3 regions of the Proteus mirabilis HI4320 genome follow, and region 3 is predicted to be linked to each of the others. Evidence: riboswitches for the same ligand, from Rfam matches in the RefSeq annotation. Region 3 holds a riboswitch; each other region holds the start of a gene.

Region 1 (5,823 bases), 520 kb from region 3:
AAAGCAATATAAGAGGGAAGTAACCTTTTTGCTCTTTGTAGTTCAGTGTCATTATGGGTGGAAATACCAAGGCATAAACCTGACTGTTTAATAGCATCAAGATCGGCAATGTCGAGATCTTCTTGTCCAAGATGAACACCATAAGCGTGATGTTTAATGGCGAGTTGCCAATAATCATTGATAAATAATCTTGCGTTATACTTACGACCTAATTTGATTGCAGTGATTATATCTTGTTCAACATCTTTGGGCTGTTTATCTTTGATGCGTAATTGGATCGTTGTTACACCTATTTTCAACAGGCGCTCAACCCATTCAATAGAATCGACAACAGGGTAAAGCCCCAACTTTTTTTCGGTTGGGGCAAAAGCCGAATTAGAGGATCTGTTCATTATCAGCTACCTCGGAACTGGCTATTTCTGCACTGTGGTATAGCTCACTACCATGGGCTTTAAAGGCTTGCGACATCTGCTCCATACCTGCTGCATAATCACGCACTTCTTGTGTTATCTTCATTGAGCAGAATTTAGGTCCACACATAGAGCAGAAGTGAGCGACTTTCCCCGATGCTTGAGGTAAGGTTTCATCGTGATATTGACGGGCAGTTTCAGGATCAAGTGCTAGATTAAATTGATCTTCCCATCGAAACTCAAAACGGGCTTTAGACATGGCGTTATCACGAATTTGCGCGCCGGGATGTCCTTTGGCAAGATCAGCAGCATGGGCGGCGATTTTATAAGTAATAAGACCTTGTTTCACATCTTCTTTATTGGGGAGTCCGAGATGCTCTTTCGGAGTGACATAACAGAGCATGGCACAGCCAAACCAGCCAATCATTGCAGCGCCAATACCGGAAGTAAAATGATCGTAGCCCGGTGCTATATCAGTTGTTAGAGGGCCTAATGTATAGAAGGGGGCTTCATGACAATGCTCTAGTTCTTCCGTCATATTGCGACGTATCATCTGCATTGGTACATGACCTGGGCCTTCAATCATGACTTGTACATCATATTCCCAAGCAATCTTTGTTAATTCACCCAAGGTATGTAATTCAGCGAACTGTGCTTCATCGTTAGCATCTTGGATAGAGCCAGGTCTTAGACCATCACCTAATGATAATGAAACATCATAAGCGGTGCAGATTTCGCAAATCTCTCGGAAGTGGGTATAGAGGAAATTTTCTTTATGGTGTGATAAACACCACTTCGCCATAATTGAACCACCACGAGAGACAATACCCGTTAAACGTTTTGCGGTCATAGGAACATAGCGTAATAGGACACCTGCATGGATAGTGAAATAATCCACCCCTTGTTCCGCTTGTTCTAATAAAGTATCACGGAACATTTCCCAAGTGAGATCTTCTGCAATACCGTTAACTTTTTCGAGAGCTTGATAAATAGGAACAGTACCAATAGGGACTGGGCTATTACGGATGATCCATTCACGTGTTTCGTGGATATAACGTCCAGTTGACAGATCCATCACGGTATCGGCCCCCCAACGTGTTGACCAAATCAGTTTTTCTACTTCTTCTTCGATAGATGAGGTAACCGAAGAGTTGCCGATATTAGCATTCACCTTAACTAAGAAATTACGGCCAATAATCATCGGCTCAGATTCTGGGTGATTGATATTGGCAGGAATAATGGCACGACCAGCAGCAACTTCTTGGCGTACAAACTCAGGCGTAATATTGTCAGGTAAATGTGCACCAAAGCTAAATCCGGCATGTTGTTGGCGTAATACTTCGCTACGAATACGTTCTCGCCCCATATTTTCTCGAATGGCAATAAATTCCATTTCTGGCGTAATAATACCTTTGCGAGCGTAATGTAATTGCGTCACTCTCTTATTATTTAGCGCTTTTCTAGGGCTGGGTTTTAACGGAAAGCGTAGATGTTCTAATCCTGCATCAGTAAGGCGTTGTTGAGTGAAATCAGAACTTAAGTGTGAAAGAGGTTCGGTATCATTACGCGCATCAATCCATGGTTGGCGAATTTTTTTTAAGCCAAGATTAACGTCAAGTTGAGAAGTTGGATCACCATAAGGCCCTGAAGTGTCATAGACTGGAATAGGTTCATTCTCTTCAAAAATAGGATCTTCTTTTGAGCCACCGATCAGGGTCTTATCAAGTTGGATCTCACGCATTGGCACTTGAATATCTGAACGAGTACCAGTGATATAAATACGTTTTGAATTGGGAAAATTAATACCTTGAATAGTGCTAATAAAGGATTGCGCTGCATCGCGTTGTTCTTTACGTGGGCGCTGTTTATTCGCAGTGGGCGAAACATCTTTAATAGAGATAGTTTGATTTTTGGACATAGCATTTCCTAATAAATATCAATCAAGCACAAGGCTTGTCGGGTGAATATTGAGAAAAATGCTTGTCTGGAGGTCGCAGGGAGTATCGACAGATAAGAGTGTAAAAAATAGACACAATGAAGCTATCTAAAGGTCGAATGACTCTTGTTCCCTTCGCGGGTATTAGCCCGATCAGGTTCCGCGGATCCCGAATTAACGGTCTCAGCCTGTGTTAAAAATAGCCTTATAAACACTAGGCACTCCGACAAGAATGCCCACAGTATATTAAAGATCTTAAAAACTACAAGCCCGATAATGATTATTTATTTAACTGCCAGTAGCACTGTTGCCATTCTTTTTCTGTTGCTATTTGGCTTAATCTTTCATCGGCGTTAATGGTGATAACCTCATTTGCTTGATAGCATAAAGGGAGATCGTTGGCTGAGTCAGTATAGAAATAAATATAAGAATCCTTAATGTTGTTTTGTTCTTTCCACTGATTGAGTCGAGTGACTTTACCCTCTCTAAAGGTAGGAATACCCTCAATATGGCCTGTATAATGATTATTTTTTATCTGCATATCAATGCCCATAGAAATATCAGCATTAAGTTGTTTTGCAATCGCATGTACCAGAAAAGACATAGTTGCAGAGATAATGATAACGGGGATATTTTGTTGTCGGTATAGGTTTATAGTATTAATGCCTTGAGGATAGAGCAATGGCTTGATTATGGTATGAGTAAAATCAGTAACCCATTGATTTATTTCTTCAATATTATGCTGATTAAAATAAGATAAATGTTGGTGTAAGTACTTATTTATATTGAGCCTTTCTGCGTAATAGTCAGCGATCATTTGTTTATCTAAAGCTAAAAAAGCAGGATCAGTGACTCTCTTTTTCTCCCACAAGTAATTTGTCCATAAACAGCTAGAATCTCCGGCTAACAGTGTTTCATCTAAATCAAAAATAGCGATCTTATGTTTCGTTATGTTTGTCATTCGAGTGAACCTTATTTATAAATACAATTTATATTTTTACCATGGAGGTATAGATGAATTTTGGCGTAGCGACATAATTCATTGAGCGGCTCTTGTGAAAGAGAGTATCCTCTATTGTATATCATTAACTAAGATAGAATTATTACTATGCATTTATATACGCTAACAGGTGGTGAAAAAGGCTGGTGGACAGTCAGCCTAGGCGGCCGAGTTTGGTTACCCAAAGGTGAACTTCCATTTGGTTTAGCAACAGATTGGGGACTTGTGGGTAAACAAGCCAAAATTGTTGGGGAATGGCAAGGAGAAAATGTCTGGCTGATTTATGACAAAATGGAAAGCGATATGTGTTCACCAAGGCTTATCGCATCTCAAGATGAAAAGTTATTTAAATTAGTCGGTCGTGGTGTTCAACTTGCTGAATTTTATCGTTCTCATCGGTTTTGTGGCTATTGTGGGGCTAAAATGCGCCATAGTGAGAGTGAATGGGCATGTTTATGTGATAACTGTCATGAGCGTTATTACCCACAAATAGCACCTTGTATTATTGTTGGTATTCGTAATAAAGATAAAATTCTATTAGCACACCATGTTAGGCATAAACATTCACCACTCTACACCGTTTTAGCTGGTTTTGTTGAAGTAGGGGAAAGCTTAGAAGATGCGGTAGCTCGCGAAGTTTTTGAAGAAAGTCATATTCATATTCGCAATATTCGTTATGTTTCTTCACAACCATGGCCTTTCCCTCATTCTCTTATGATGGGTTTTCTTGCCGATTATGCAGGGGGAGAGTTACGACATGATCCTTCGGAATTAATCAGTGCAGCATGGTATCGCTATGATGAGTTACCACAAATACCACCTTCTGATACTATTGCGCGACGTTTAATAGAAGATACGATAGCGAATATTAGACAAGATGAAGAAAATAGCTAAATAAAGGTGTTGCCTGCCAACTGTTATTTTTCCAACATGTTACACTACACGCTATTTTGCGGCCCTATTACTATTAATGGAGTTAGACATGAGTGAGTTGAAAAACGACCGCTATTTACGTGCGCTGTTGCGCCAACCTGTTGATGTCACCCCTGTTTGGATGATGCGTCAGGCAGGCAGATACCTTCCTGAATACAAGGAAACACGAGCACAGGCGGGAGACTTCATCTCATTGTGCAAAAATACCGAATTGGCATGCGAAGTTACCTTACAGCCTTTAAGACGTTTTCCTTTAGATGCCGCTATCCTATTTTCTGATATTTTAACTATCCCTGATGCGATGGGATTAGGTCTGTATTTTGAAACAGGGGAAGGTCCTCGTTTTAAAACACCGATAAATAGCCTTGATGATATAAAAAAATTACCTATTCCCGATCCGGAAGATGAATTAGGTTATGTCATGAATGCGGTACGTGCAATTCGTCATGCATTGCAAGGTAATGTGCCATTAATTGGTTTTTCAGGTAGTCCATGGACACTAGCTACTTATATGATTGAAGGTGGAAGTAGTAAGGCGTTCACAAAAATTAAAAAAATGATGTATAGCGAGCCACAAGCTCTGCATCTATTACTGGATAAACTGGCGGATAGCGTTATCCTTTATTTGAATGCTCAGATTAAAGCAGGGGCACAATCCATCATGATCTTCGATACATGGGGAGGTGTGCTAACAGGACGCGATTATCAATTGTTCTCATTACAATACATGCATAAGATTGTTGATGGTCTTATTCGTGAGAATGAGGGCAGAAAAGTTCCGGTCACCTTATTTACTAAAGGTGGTGGGCGTTGGTTAGAAGCGATGGCAGCCACAGGTTGTGATGCATTAGGACTTGATTGGACGATTGATATCGAAGATGCTCGCCGTCGAGTCGGTGATAAGGTTGCCTTACAAGGTAATATGGATCCTTCTATGTTGTATGCGCCACCAGCAAGAATAGAACAAGAAGTCGCTACGATTTTAGCTGGCTTTGGCAAAGGTACTGGTCATGTCTTTAATCTTGGGCACGGTATTCATCAAGATGTTCCACCAGCGCATGCTGGAGCATTTATTGATGCGGTTCACCGTCTATCGAAGCCTTATCATCAGGATAATGATTAATACTCAGCAATTACGTCAAGAGCAGACAGAGAAAGCTCAACAGATTATCTTAACCGACCAATTTATGGCACCAACTTATATTGCAGGTGCCGATGTCGGATTTGAAAATAGCGGTGCGGTCACTCGTGCCGCTATTGTTGTTATGCATTATCCCTCCTTTGAAATTGTTGAATATCAAATAGCCCGTATTGCAACATTACTACCTTATATTCCCGGACTCCTTTCATTCCGTGAGTGTCCTGCGTTATTAAAAGCTTGGCAGGGCATCAAGCAAAAACCGCAACTTGTTTTTGTTGATGGTCAAGGGATCGCACATCCTAGACGGTTAGGGGTGGCAAGTCATTTTGGACTCTTAGCCGATATTCCAACCATCGGTGTGGCAAAAAGTCGTTTATGTGGTGATGATAAAAAATTAGACGAC
Region 2 (5,823 bases), 830 kb from region 3:
TGACGATGTTGATTTAAACTTTGCACTGCTTATTCGTAATCTGCCAGGAACGACAACCCGTCAACCTCATAAAATTGATGCGGTAGAAGTGAAGTAAATCATCATTATCTGATTTGATGTGGTCAATTTCAAAGATAGATCACATCAATACCTATTCATTTGCCGTATTATCTATTTCGAAAAATAAAGAACTAGAATGAATACAGTAAGACTAGGAACCACCTCCTTGGCAAATCCAATCTCCCTTGGATTTGCCTTTTCTTTTTTTATCCCCCGCTATTTTTATTATTATTTTTTGAGTAACGTAAATTGCTTTTGGCTTTGGTGATACTTTGTAAAAAAAATGGTAATTCGCCTAATATCCATTATCTTTAAATAAGTCATATTAATTAAGGAGTCATATTGATGGGCCAAATCAGTTTGCTGATTATCAATGGAAAAAACTCAGGCAATGAGGCTCTGCGACAAGCGGTTTATCAACAACGCAAGGAAGGTAATGATATCCAAGTCAGAGTGACATGGGAATCAAGTGATATTCAACGCTTTGTGCAAGAAGCACTACATATTCAAGCGCAAACCATTATCGCCGCAGGGGGTGATGGTACGATCAACAATGTCGCCTCTGAGCTGGTTCGTTTAGCCCCCTCTTCGCCCCCCGCGTTAGGCATTATCCCTTTAGGGACTGCAAATGATTTTGCCACCAGTGCACAAATCCCATTAGAGATGGACAAAGCGCTCAGTTTAGCGATTAAAGGTCGCGCCGTTCCTGTCGATATTATTAATGTGAACAAAACACATTACTTTATCAATATGGCCTCAGGAGGCTTTGGTACCAAGATCACCACTGAAACCCCTGAAGCACTAAAATCTGCCTTAGGTGGTGCTGCTTATTTTATTAATGGTTTATTGCGTATTGATACCTTAAAAGCGGATCAATGCACCGTTGAAGCTGAAAATTTTCATTGGAAAGGTGAAGCTTTAATTATCGGTATTGGTAATGGACGCCAAGCGGGAGGTGGACAACAACTTTGCCCCGAAGCACTGATTAATGACAATAAACTCAATATTACCCTTGTTGAAGCCCGTGAATTGCTTCCTTCTCTATTAACCAGTCTGTTCGATCGTAAGAAAAATGACAAAATTATTGAGCGAGAAAGTGATTGGGTCACTATTAGTGCGGCTCATGAAATGGTATTTAATTTAGATGGTGAACCCCTTTTAGGGGATAAATTTGAATTTATTGTACTACCTGAAGCGATCCACTGCCGGTTACCGCCCCAATGTGACTTGTTATCTTAATGTAGATAAATGACAATCACTATCATCTCATCGTGAACTGGAGTAAGTAATGACTGATATAGTAAGTTTGTTAGGTGCTGATGCTAACTCATTATTGGAACATCGCTGCCAAACCATCCCAAGCGAAAATCTCTACCTGCCAGGTTCTGACTTTGTTGATCGTGTGATGATTGATAACAATCGCCCTAATACCGTATTGCGTTCTATGCAAACCCTGTTTAACCATGGTCGTTTAGCAGGAACGGGTTATCTTTCTATTTTACCTGTCGATCAGGGTGTTGAACACTCTGCCGCTGCCTCATTTGCCGCGAACCCACTCTATTTTGATCCCAAAAATATTGTTGAGCTTGCCATTGAAGCCGGATGTAACTGTGTTGCTTCCACCTATGGTGTTCTAGCTTCTGTTTCTCGTCGTTATGCACACAAAATCCCATTTTTGGTAAAACTTAATCATAACGAAACATTAAGCTATCCAACTCAATACGACCAAACGCTATATGCCAGTGTTGAACAAGCCTTTGAAATGGGCGCTGTTGCTGTAGGTGCGACTATCTATTTTGGTTCTCCAGAAAGCCGCCGCCAAATCGAAGAGATCTCGATGGCATTTGAACGTGCCCATGAATTAGGCATGGTTACCGTATTATGGGCATATTTACGTAATCCAGCCTTTAAGAAAGATGGGGTTGATTACCATGCAAGTGCTGATTTAACAGGTCAAGCTAACCATTTAGCATCAACCATTGGTGCCGATATTGTTAAACAGAAAATGGCTGAAAATAACGGTGGCTTTAAAGCGATTGGTTTTGGTCATACTGATGAGCGTGTTTACACTAAACTGACGAGCGAAAACCCCATTGATTTAGTGCGTTACCAATTAGCTAACTGCTATATGGGACGTGCAGGATTAATTAACTCAGGTGGAGCATCGGGTAATAATGATCTTGCTGATGCAGTACGTACTGCAGTCATTAATAAACGTGCTGGGGGCATGGGGCTTATCTTAGGTCGTAAAGCCTTTAAGAAATCCATGAAAGACGGTGTTGCTCTAATTAATGCCGTACAAGATGTCTATTTAGATAAATCTGTGACTATTGCTTAATTTTTTACGATTAAATTACGCATTGAAGCCCCTTTAATAGGGGCTTTTTGATATCACCACCAGCGATGAAAATGATGTACAGGGCCGAAACCTTGTCCCACCTCTAAACTGTCTGCCTGTTCTAACGCTTGCTGTAAATAGGCTTTTGCTTGTTCAACACAACTTTGCCAATCAGAAACTTGAGGACGAATAGCAGCTAAAGCGGCTGAAAGTGTGCATCCCGTACCGTGAGTATTTTTTGTATTGATGCGCGGTGAAGTAAATCGCCATTGCCCATCTTGGGTCAATAACCAATCAGGACTTTCTTTCTCGCTTAAATGGCCCCCTTTCATCAATACCGCCTGACAACCTTGATAAAGTAATGCTTCACCTTGTTGTTTCATAGTTGTTTCATCTGTCGCGATATCACAACCTAATAGTGCTGCCGCCTCAGGCAGATTTGGCGTGATCAAATCAACGCGGGGTAATAACTGAGTGAACATTTTATCAATAGCATCAGGTTGTAACAGTGGATCGCCGCTTTTGGCAAGCATAACAGTATCAAGTACGACAAAAGGAATGGGATATTGCTGCAGTTTATCGCAAACGACATCAATAATACTGGCATTAGAAAGCATACCAATTTTAGCGCTATCTATTCTGACATCAGAAAGTACCGCATCTAATTGTGCTGCGACAAAATCTGGGGATAAATCATAGACAGAGTGTACACCACAGGTATTTTGCGCTACCAGTGCAGTCATGACTGTTGTGCCATATACACCCAGTGCGGAAAATGTTTTCAGATCAGCCTGTATCCCCGCCCCACCACTCGGATCGGTGCCGGCGATAGACAACGCGTTATATCTCACTGATTAACTCCTCCTTTACCAGTTACAGAAAAGTCGGGCTCTGTTAATCAGCACAGTGACCTTGACTTCCCTACGCTGGCATTATCCAGATCAGGTTATACGGGTTCATCTCAGCCAATAGGCGCCCCGAGCCAAAGCTTATATGATATAAGCCACAAGAGTATCGCATGCAGAAGATAAAGAAGCTAGTTTGATAGTGACAACCTTTATCAGCTCACTTAACGTGCTTTAAGTTAACTTTTCTATTTTAGAAGATAAATTAATCTAGCTTATCTATAATAGAGGCAGGCTCGATGATTTATATTTTATTAGCTATCAATCTTGAATATATATTCTCAACATAAAACAATGATAAGCATAAAATAAAATATTTTGCTCATTTTAACGACAATCGATATATAATCTGCTAAATGAGGTATTTATAATGCATTTCTTGACCACCACTGATATGCGGAGGGGCTAAATGAAAAATGAACCATCGCAACAACAAAATGGACAATCAATGCCTTATCTTATTCCTGATGCAGATTTTAATGCGAAATTAAAACTACCAGCCAAAAATATTGAACATACAATACAATTTATAACCCAAGGGGTAAAAGATATTTCTTTAGACGGTTTTGAAATTCCTACGGGCTATCGGTTAGTTAAAGCTGTTCATAGAGATCAATATAGACTTATTACTACTAATAAAGAAAGCGAAACAGCCTATTTAGTTGAACTAAGATTTCGACAAGATATCGTTTATGGACAAACAACATGTACTCAAATAAAAGTATGGCGTTCTCGCCTTCCTAAACATCGCAATGTAATAAGAGATTTACCCCGCACTTTCTTTTATAACCTATTAAAAGTACACAATATTGTTGTGACTGATGAGGAACAAACCTCTGATGGTAAAGGTTTTTGGATTGATATGATTTTATGGGCTTTTAGTGAAGGATATTATATTTATGCTTCAGATGGCACTGAAATGGATCGACCATTACATTTAATTGATAGTGTGGAAGACTTTTATAATAAATGGGATGCGTTTTGCTGGGAAAAAGATCGCGATATTCATACTCATCGACTATTAGTTATTAGTAAAGAACCGTTATCTCAATAATTAAACGATTTTTTCTTAAAATCTGTGGGTTTTCCCCTCGTTACTCATAACTCACAGATTTACCCCTTCTTTAGGGGTGCTATAGTGAAGTGATCACTTTATCCAGCAGCCATAAAACTTAAACACTTTATAAACACATCTTCGTTTTTTGCTTTTTTTATTTAACTCTCATTATTAATTACTCTATTATCCTGCTCCTTTGCAATTTTGCCCATATAACAAACACTATTCATTATTAACGTTATATTAATATTTCAATATGCGATAAAAAAACCGATGGATATGTAATCGTTATATTATGTTATAATGTTTTTTAGATAATATTTAATCGTTATTATCTTGCTTAGTTTGTTTTATTCTAAAATCTAATAAATTATGTATCATTATTAAGCTTAATAAATCCTCAATTATATTAACTAATACTATAAATAATTATCTTTTAAATGGGAGCAACTGAGATACATCTCTTTGTAACCATTTGAAATTAAATATAATGTTATTAAAATAGTTCAATTTCGGATAGCTCTTATCTGAATATTTCACTAATTCAATAACACTATGGCACAAATTTTTTTAACATTACCAGAACCACCGCAATGCCGTATTCGGAGTTATATATGTCATCTACCTATTTTCACTCTAGCCTATTAGCAGCTACACTGTTTTCAGTTACGTTAACAGCACCTGCTTTTGCTTCTGAAAATACGCAAAACACACCTCAGACTATTACGACAAAAAAACCTCAGCCAGCAGAGAACACTTTCTCAGAAAAAAATGAGGAAAGCTATTGGGGAAAATTTAAACGTAATCTTACCCAAACTTGGGATAATGACCAATATAACTACTATTTACCGGTATGGACTTGGCATAACCGTTTTACTTACGATAAAGAAAAAACCAATCGTTATAACGAAACGCCTTGGGGATTTGGTATGGGTAAATATCGTTATGATAATGAGGGTGATTGGCATGGCTTATATGCTATGGCCTTTATGGATTCCAATAATCGTGTACAACCTATTATGGGCTATGGTTTTGAAAAAATGTGGTATCCCGGTGGAGATAGAGAGGGTTTTCGCATGGGGGCGGGCTTTACCTTAAGTGTGACTGCTCGTCATGAGTATAACTATATTCCTATGCCATTACCTCTACCGCTAGTGTCAGTCGGTTATGAACACTTATCATTACAGGCGACTTATGTACCAGGAACCTATAATAACGGTAATGTTTTATTTGCTTGGTTACGTTGGCAGTGATCGATTGCCCTAATAAAAAATAAAGTGACTCTTTTTAGAGTCACTTTTTTAATATCGCGTTTTTCTTATCTTTCGCTTAGGCTAACTTAGCCAAGATAATTTAACTATCTTGCCTTGCTTGTGTGGTTGTCAGCGATTTTTTAGTTCTTGAGATCTTAAAACCTATCCAGAGCAAGCCTACCCAAAATGGCATCAAAATAACGGAAATAT
Region 3 (5,823 bases):
TGAGCATCTTCTAAGCTGTGAGACACCATGAGTAAAGTGAGATTTTTTTCATCACAAATTTGTTCTAATAATGTCAGCATTTCGATACGTAATGCGGGATCAAGGGCGGAAAAAGGTTCGTCTAACAATAAAATAGGCTGTTCACGTACCAGACAACGGGCAATTGCCACTCGTTGACGTTGACCTCCTGATAGCTGTGAAGGTAAACGCTCTAGATAATCACTTAAAGAAACCTGTTTGGCTCGACTTTCTAATAGTGCTTTCTGTGCCACAGTGAGCTTTAGCCCTGGATCTAGCCCTAAACCAATATTTTGTCTTACCGTGAGATGAGGAAAAAGATTGTTATCTTGAAATAACATCGAGATAGGGCGTTGGGCAGGGGCTGTTTTGGTATGATCTTTCCCTTTTAAAAATAACGAGCCTGACTCTGAGGGCAGAAAACCCGCTATTAAGCTGAGTAATGAGCTTTTACCTGCACCACTGGGACCTAAAATAGCAATACGCTCCCCCGCTTTTACCGTTAAATTAAAGGTCAGATGTTGGTGCTCATAGGTATAAGAAAGCTGCTCTAACTTAATCATAGGATTTTCCTGAAACGCGTTCGATAAGGCTAAAAAGCGTGAAACATAACAGCAAAAGGAGCATCGCGGTGACAGCGCCATCTTGTGTGTGATAAGCACCGATTTGCTGATAGAGGTAAAAAGGTAATGTTCTAAAAGTTTCATTTCCAAATAAGGCAACAATACCAAAATCACCAATGGAAATGACACAAGCAAAAGCCAGTGCTTGTGATAGTGGCTTTTTCAAAGCGCGTAGCTCTATCCAACGTAGACGATTAATACCTCGCAAATTAAGGGAAGCACATAATAGATTATAGCGGGCTGCAATATCATTCATTGGGTTTTCAAGTACTTTTAAAGCATATGGAATAGCCATAAGCGCATTAGTGAGGATCACTAAAAGATAGGGAGATTCAGGTAATCCGGTTGTGCTGTTTAATAATAGAAAAAAGCCCGTCGCTAATACAATGCCCGGCATAGCCAGAATAATGAGTCCACTCATTTCCAGCGCTTGTCCGGCCTTTTTAAAATGGCGTAAGCGTAATTCTCGACTACTCCAGAGCAACATCATCGTTAAAATAACACAAAGTCCCCCAGCGCCAAGTGCAATAATTAATGATGTTGTAAAGGCTTGCCAAAGTACCGGCTGTTGTAGAACACCTAATAATTGACTGTTTAAGCCATCACTTATCACCGCTAATAACGGAGGAAGTAAAAAGAGCATAGCAAGTACGATAATTAAACTATCCGTTATTTTATTGATTAATGAGTCGCTAGGATCACGCCAGCTTAGTTTTTGATGACTACCGACAAAGAGTGTTCCCTTTAATTTTTGGCTAACAAGTACTAATCCTAAGCAGCAAAATAGCTGAATTAATGCTAATAGCGCTGCACGATGTAAATCGTAGTCATAACTTAATGCTTGATAAATTGCCAATTCAACAGTTGTTGCCGCAGGCCCACCTCCCAGCGCTAATACAGTCGCGAAACTTGCAAAGCAGAGCATAAAAATCAGTGATGCAGTAGGCAGGATTTGTCGCCATAAATAGGGCCACTCGAGAAAACGAAAACGTTGCCAGCCATTCATTCCCAATTGTGATGCTAATTGGCGTTGCTCGGTAGAAATACTTTCCAAGGCTTGTAACAACATTCTGGTAGCCAGTGGCATATTGAAAAAAATATGTGCGAGTAAAATGCCTTGTAAACCATAAGGCGTAAAATGGTAATCAATCCCTAACCATTGGCATATTTGAGCCAGCCACCCCATGCGACCATACACAGTTAAAATGCCAAATAGCGCCACTAACACCGGTAGAACTAAACTCATTGCACATAAGCGTAAAAAGAGCGTTCTGCCAACAAACTGGCGTCGATAGAGCGCTTTTGCTAACCAAATTGCCGGTAAAATGGAAAATAGCGCGGATAAAAATGCTTGCCAAAAAGTAAAGCGCACCACATGCCATAGGTAACTATCAGCAAAAATAGTCGATAAATCACCACTTGGCGCGTTAAACCATAAAGCACCGAAGGAGAGAAGGGCGACGGTAAGTAATAATCCCGAGGCGCATAGCCCCGGGATAAGCCATTTACCCATTAGCGGCTAACCGCAGATTGCCAATTACGTGTCCATGTTTGGCGCTCTTTGGCTACCACATCAGCATCAAATTGTAATGACTTTTGCGGTTTAGGCATAACGGAGTAGACCTCAGGTAGTGGCATATCAATAACAGGATACATCCAATTAGTGGTTGGGATGGTTTCTTGGAAAGCGGGGGTTAGCATAAATTGCATAAATTGCTGAGCTAATTCTGGCTGTTTGCTGGATTTTAGCTTGGCTGCAACTTCTACCTGTAAATAGTGTCCTTCATCAAAAATAGCTGCCGCATAATTGTCTTTTTTATCAGCCAAAATATGGTAGCCCGGAGATGAGGTGTAACTAAGCACAAAATCCCCTTCTCCTTTCAAGAATAAGCCATAGGACTCACTCCAGCCTTTGGTTACTGTCAGTGTTTTATTCGCCAATTTTTGCCACTGCTCAGCGGTATTGTTTGGATACAGTGATTGCATCCATAACATTAAGCCTAAGCCGGGGGTACTGGTACGTGGATCTTGATAAAGGATTTTCCACGGCTGTTGGCTATTTAACAGCTCATCCATGCTTTTAGGGGGATGAGTAATACGATTTTTATCGTAAATAAAAGCGAAATAACCGTAGTCATAAGGCACAAAAGTGTCATCAGTCCATTTTTCAGGTAATGCTAGTTTTGATGTATCAATATTGCTTGGTGCAAAAAGTCCGGTCTGTTTTGCCGCATGAATAAGATTGTTATCTAGCCCTAAAATAATATCTGCCTTACTTTTACTCCCTTCCATACGTAAACGATTAAGGAGAGAAACCCCATCCGAAAGGGCAACCAGTTTTAGCTCACAATCACATTGTTGTTCAAATGCTTTTTTAATTGCCGGACCAGGCCCCCAATCCGCGGTAAAAGAGTCATAGGTATAGACGGTAAGTGTGGGTTTGGTTTGTTGTGCATTTGTGGCAAAAGCACTGAACAAACCTAGTGCACTGAATAAGAGAGTTGAACGAAGAGAATTTATTAACACGCTATTTTCCTCAGTAAAAAGTCAAGTAGGATCTGAGGAGTGAGGAGGCAAATGAGTTATTATTGCGCCATCCTGACTCAAATCCCTACGCCAGTATTAGCTGGATCAGGTTCCACGAGTTTTTCTCAGCTTAAAAAAAGCACCCCGTTGAGACATTCCCATTGTAGATAAATACTCACGTTGTGCAAAGTCTGTTGATAGTGGTTTACCGTTTGTGGGTAGTATGAAACAATGAGTTATCTTTCAAGTTTGGTTATTGAGGTAGTCTGGTGATCGATGATGATGGCTACCGCCCGAATGTGGGGATTGTAATTTGTAATCGGCAAGGGCAAGTGCTTTGGGCCCGTCGCTATGGACAACATTCATGGCAATTTCCTCAAGGGGGAATTAATCCTGGAGAATCACCAGAACAAGCCATGTATCGTGAGTTGTTCGAAGAAGTTGGATTAAGTCGTAAGGATGTTAAAATCCTTGCCTCCACGCGTAACTGGTTACGTTACAAGTTACCTAAGCGTTTGGTGCGTTGGGACACAAAACCTGTTTGTATTGGACAAAAACAGCGTTGGTTCCTTTTGCAGTTAACAAGTAACGACAAGGACATTAATGTTCAGCAGAGCAAAACGCCAGAGTTTGATGGTTGGCGTTGGGTTAGCTATTGGTATCCTGTTCGTCAAGTCGTCTCTTTTAAGCGAGATGTATATCGTCGCGTGATGAAAGAGTTCGCACCAGTAGTTATGCCATTACAAGAACAAGTGTCTATGTCTCGTCCTTCCTATGGATATCGCCGTAAAAGGTATTAGATAACACTATGCTGACACGTTTGCGGGAAATTGTAGAAAAAGTGGCTATGGCAGCGAGTCTGCCAGAAGCACTTGAACTATTAGTGAAAGAAACGTGTCAAGCTATGCACACGGATGTGTGTTCTATTTATCTTGCCGATATTCCTCATCGCTGTTTCTATTTAATGGCCACAAAAGGATTGAAAAAGCCGAAAGGGCGTGCCGTCAGCCTCTCATTTGATGAGGGGGTGGTGGGTGAAGTAGGACGTCTTTCTGAGCTGATTAATCTGGCTGATATTCGTGAACATCCTAATTTTACCTATCTGCCACAAGTAAAAGAGGATGATCTGCGCGCTTTTCTCGGCGTGCCCATTGTCTATCGTCGTCAGTTACTTGGGGTGCTGGTGGTTCAGCAAAAAGAGCGACGCTTATTTAATGAAAGCGAAGAATCTTTTATGGTGACACTGGCCACCCAATTAGGGGCGATATTGTCGCAAGTGCAAACGAAAGGATTATTTGGACAATATCGTCAAAGCCGTATTAAAGCCCTATCCGTTTCTACGGGGGTAGTGATGGCATATGGTTGGCAAGAGATGTCTCAGCCAACCTTAGATCATGTTTTTAAAGCCAGCGCACTGGATATAAAAAGTGAATTAAACCGATTAACGGTCGCCTTAGAAGATGCGACATCGGAGTGTCGCCGTTTTAGTAAGCGCTTTATGGCAAATTCACAAAAAGAGAGTGCGGCTATTTTCGATCTCTATTCGCATTTACTTAACGATCCCCAATTAAGACAAAAAATGACTGGGGTTATACAACAAGGCTATGTTGCTGAGTGGGCAGTAAAAGTGGTGATAGAGAAGTTTTCTGCACAGTTCTCAAGTCTTAAAGATAGTTATATGCGAGAACGAGCTTCAGATTTAAAAGCATTAGGTCAGCGCTTACTATTTCATTTAGATGATGATCTCAGCACGACAAATACATGGCCAGATCGCTTTATTCTTGTGGCGGATGAGCTTAGTGCCAATCTATTGGCTGAGTTGCCAGAACAACAACTGGCGGGGGTGATAGTTCGTGATGGTGCGACTCATTCACACTCAGCGATTTTAGTTCGAGCAATGGGGATCCCTGCCATTATGGGGGCAGATATTCAACCGGAGCTACTTCACAACCGAATGCTGATTCTTGATGGTTATCGTGGTGAGATTTTTATTGAACCAGAACCCTTTATCATGCAGGAATATCGGCAAATTATTGATGAAGAAAGAGTATTGAGTCAACTTGCTGAAGAGCAGCTTGAACAGCAAGCGGTATTAAAAAATGGTGAATCCATCAGTGTGCAATTAAATGCAGGGCTAAGCATTAAATATGAACAACGTATTAGCGTTGGCATAGATGGTGTCGGTCTTTATCGCACAGAAATCCCTTTTATGTTACAAAGCGGTTTTCCTTCCGAAGATGAACAAAAAAACCGTTATCGTGAAATCTTATCATTTTTTCCCAATAAACCCGTCGTACTACGTGCTTTAGATATAGGTGCAGATAAACAGCTTCCTTATATGCCGATAAATGAGGAGAACCCTTGTTTAGGGTGGCGGGGGATCAGAATATTACTCGATCAGCCAGAAATATTTCTGATCCAACTACGAGCGATGTTAAAAGCTAATCTTGAATTTAAAAATTTGAAAATATTGTTGCCGATGGTGACAAGTATTGATGAAATTGAAGAAGCGAAAGCATTGTTACTAAGAGCATGTGCTGAAGTTAGCCGAGAAATGAAATGCGAATGCATTCTACCACCTGTGGGGATCATGCTTGAAGTCCCCTCATTGGTCTTTATGTTACCGCAATTAGCACATCGAGTAGATTTTATCTCG

What was found. Region 3 has a riboswitch for thiamine pyrophosphate ahead of thiB (thiamine ABC transporter substrate binding subunit). Riboswitches for the same ligand answer to the same signal wherever they lie in the genome.
Region 1: another riboswitch for thiamine pyrophosphate. It lies ahead of thiC (phosphomethylpyrimidine synthase ThiC); the one in region 3 lies ahead of thiB (thiamine ABC transporter substrate binding subunit).
Region 2: another riboswitch for thiamine pyrophosphate. It lies ahead of thiD (bifunctional hydroxymethylpyrimidine kinase/phosphomethylpyrimidine kinase); the one in region 3 lies ahead of thiB (thiamine ABC transporter substrate binding subunit).

The regions. Positions count from the first base shown of each region.
Region 1 is NC_010554.1:3,043,224-3,049,046, reverse strand. Features, by position in the region: gene thiE (thiamine phosphate synthase) at 1-392, opposite strand, end outside; gene thiC (phosphomethylpyrimidine synthase ThiC) at 376-2,328, opposite strand; TPP riboswitch at 2,460-2,582, opposite strand; gene PMI_RS13710 (HAD family hydrolase) at 2,627-3,307, opposite strand; gene nudC (NAD(+) diphosphatase) at 3,455-4,240, shown strand; gene hemE (uroporphyrinogen decarboxylase) at 4,329-5,402, shown strand; gene nfi (deoxyribonuclease V) at 5,395-5,823, shown strand, end outside.
Region 2 is NC_010554.1:1,699,238-1,705,060, forward strand. Features, by position in the region: gene trhP (prephenate-dependent tRNA uridine(34) hydroxylase TrhP) at 1-97, shown strand, start outside; gene yegS (lipid kinase YegS) at 406-1,299, shown strand; gene fbaB (class I fructose-bisphosphate aldolase) at 1,349-2,398, shown strand; gene thiD (bifunctional hydroxymethylpyrimidine kinase/phosphomethylpyrimidine kinase) at 2,452-3,249, opposite strand; TPP riboswitch at 3,300-3,388, opposite strand; gene PMI_RS07775 (hypothetical protein) at 3,713-4,357, shown strand; gene pagP (lipid IV(A) palmitoyltransferase PagP) at 4,975-5,613, shown strand; gene PMI_RS07785 (amino acid permease) at 5,714-5,823, opposite strand, start outside.
Region 3 is NC_010554.1:2,527,663-2,533,485, reverse strand. Features, by position in the region: gene thiQ (thiamine ABC transporter ATP-binding protein ThiQ) at 1-581, opposite strand, end outside; gene thiP (thiamine/thiamine pyrophosphate ABC transporter permease ThiP) at 574-2,154, opposite strand; gene thiB (thiamine ABC transporter substrate binding subunit) at 2,154-3,167, opposite strand; TPP riboswitch at 3,232-3,324, opposite strand; gene rppH (RNA pyrophosphohydrolase) at 3,437-3,967, shown strand; gene ptsP (phosphoenolpyruvate--protein phosphotransferase) at 3,976-5,823, shown strand, end outside.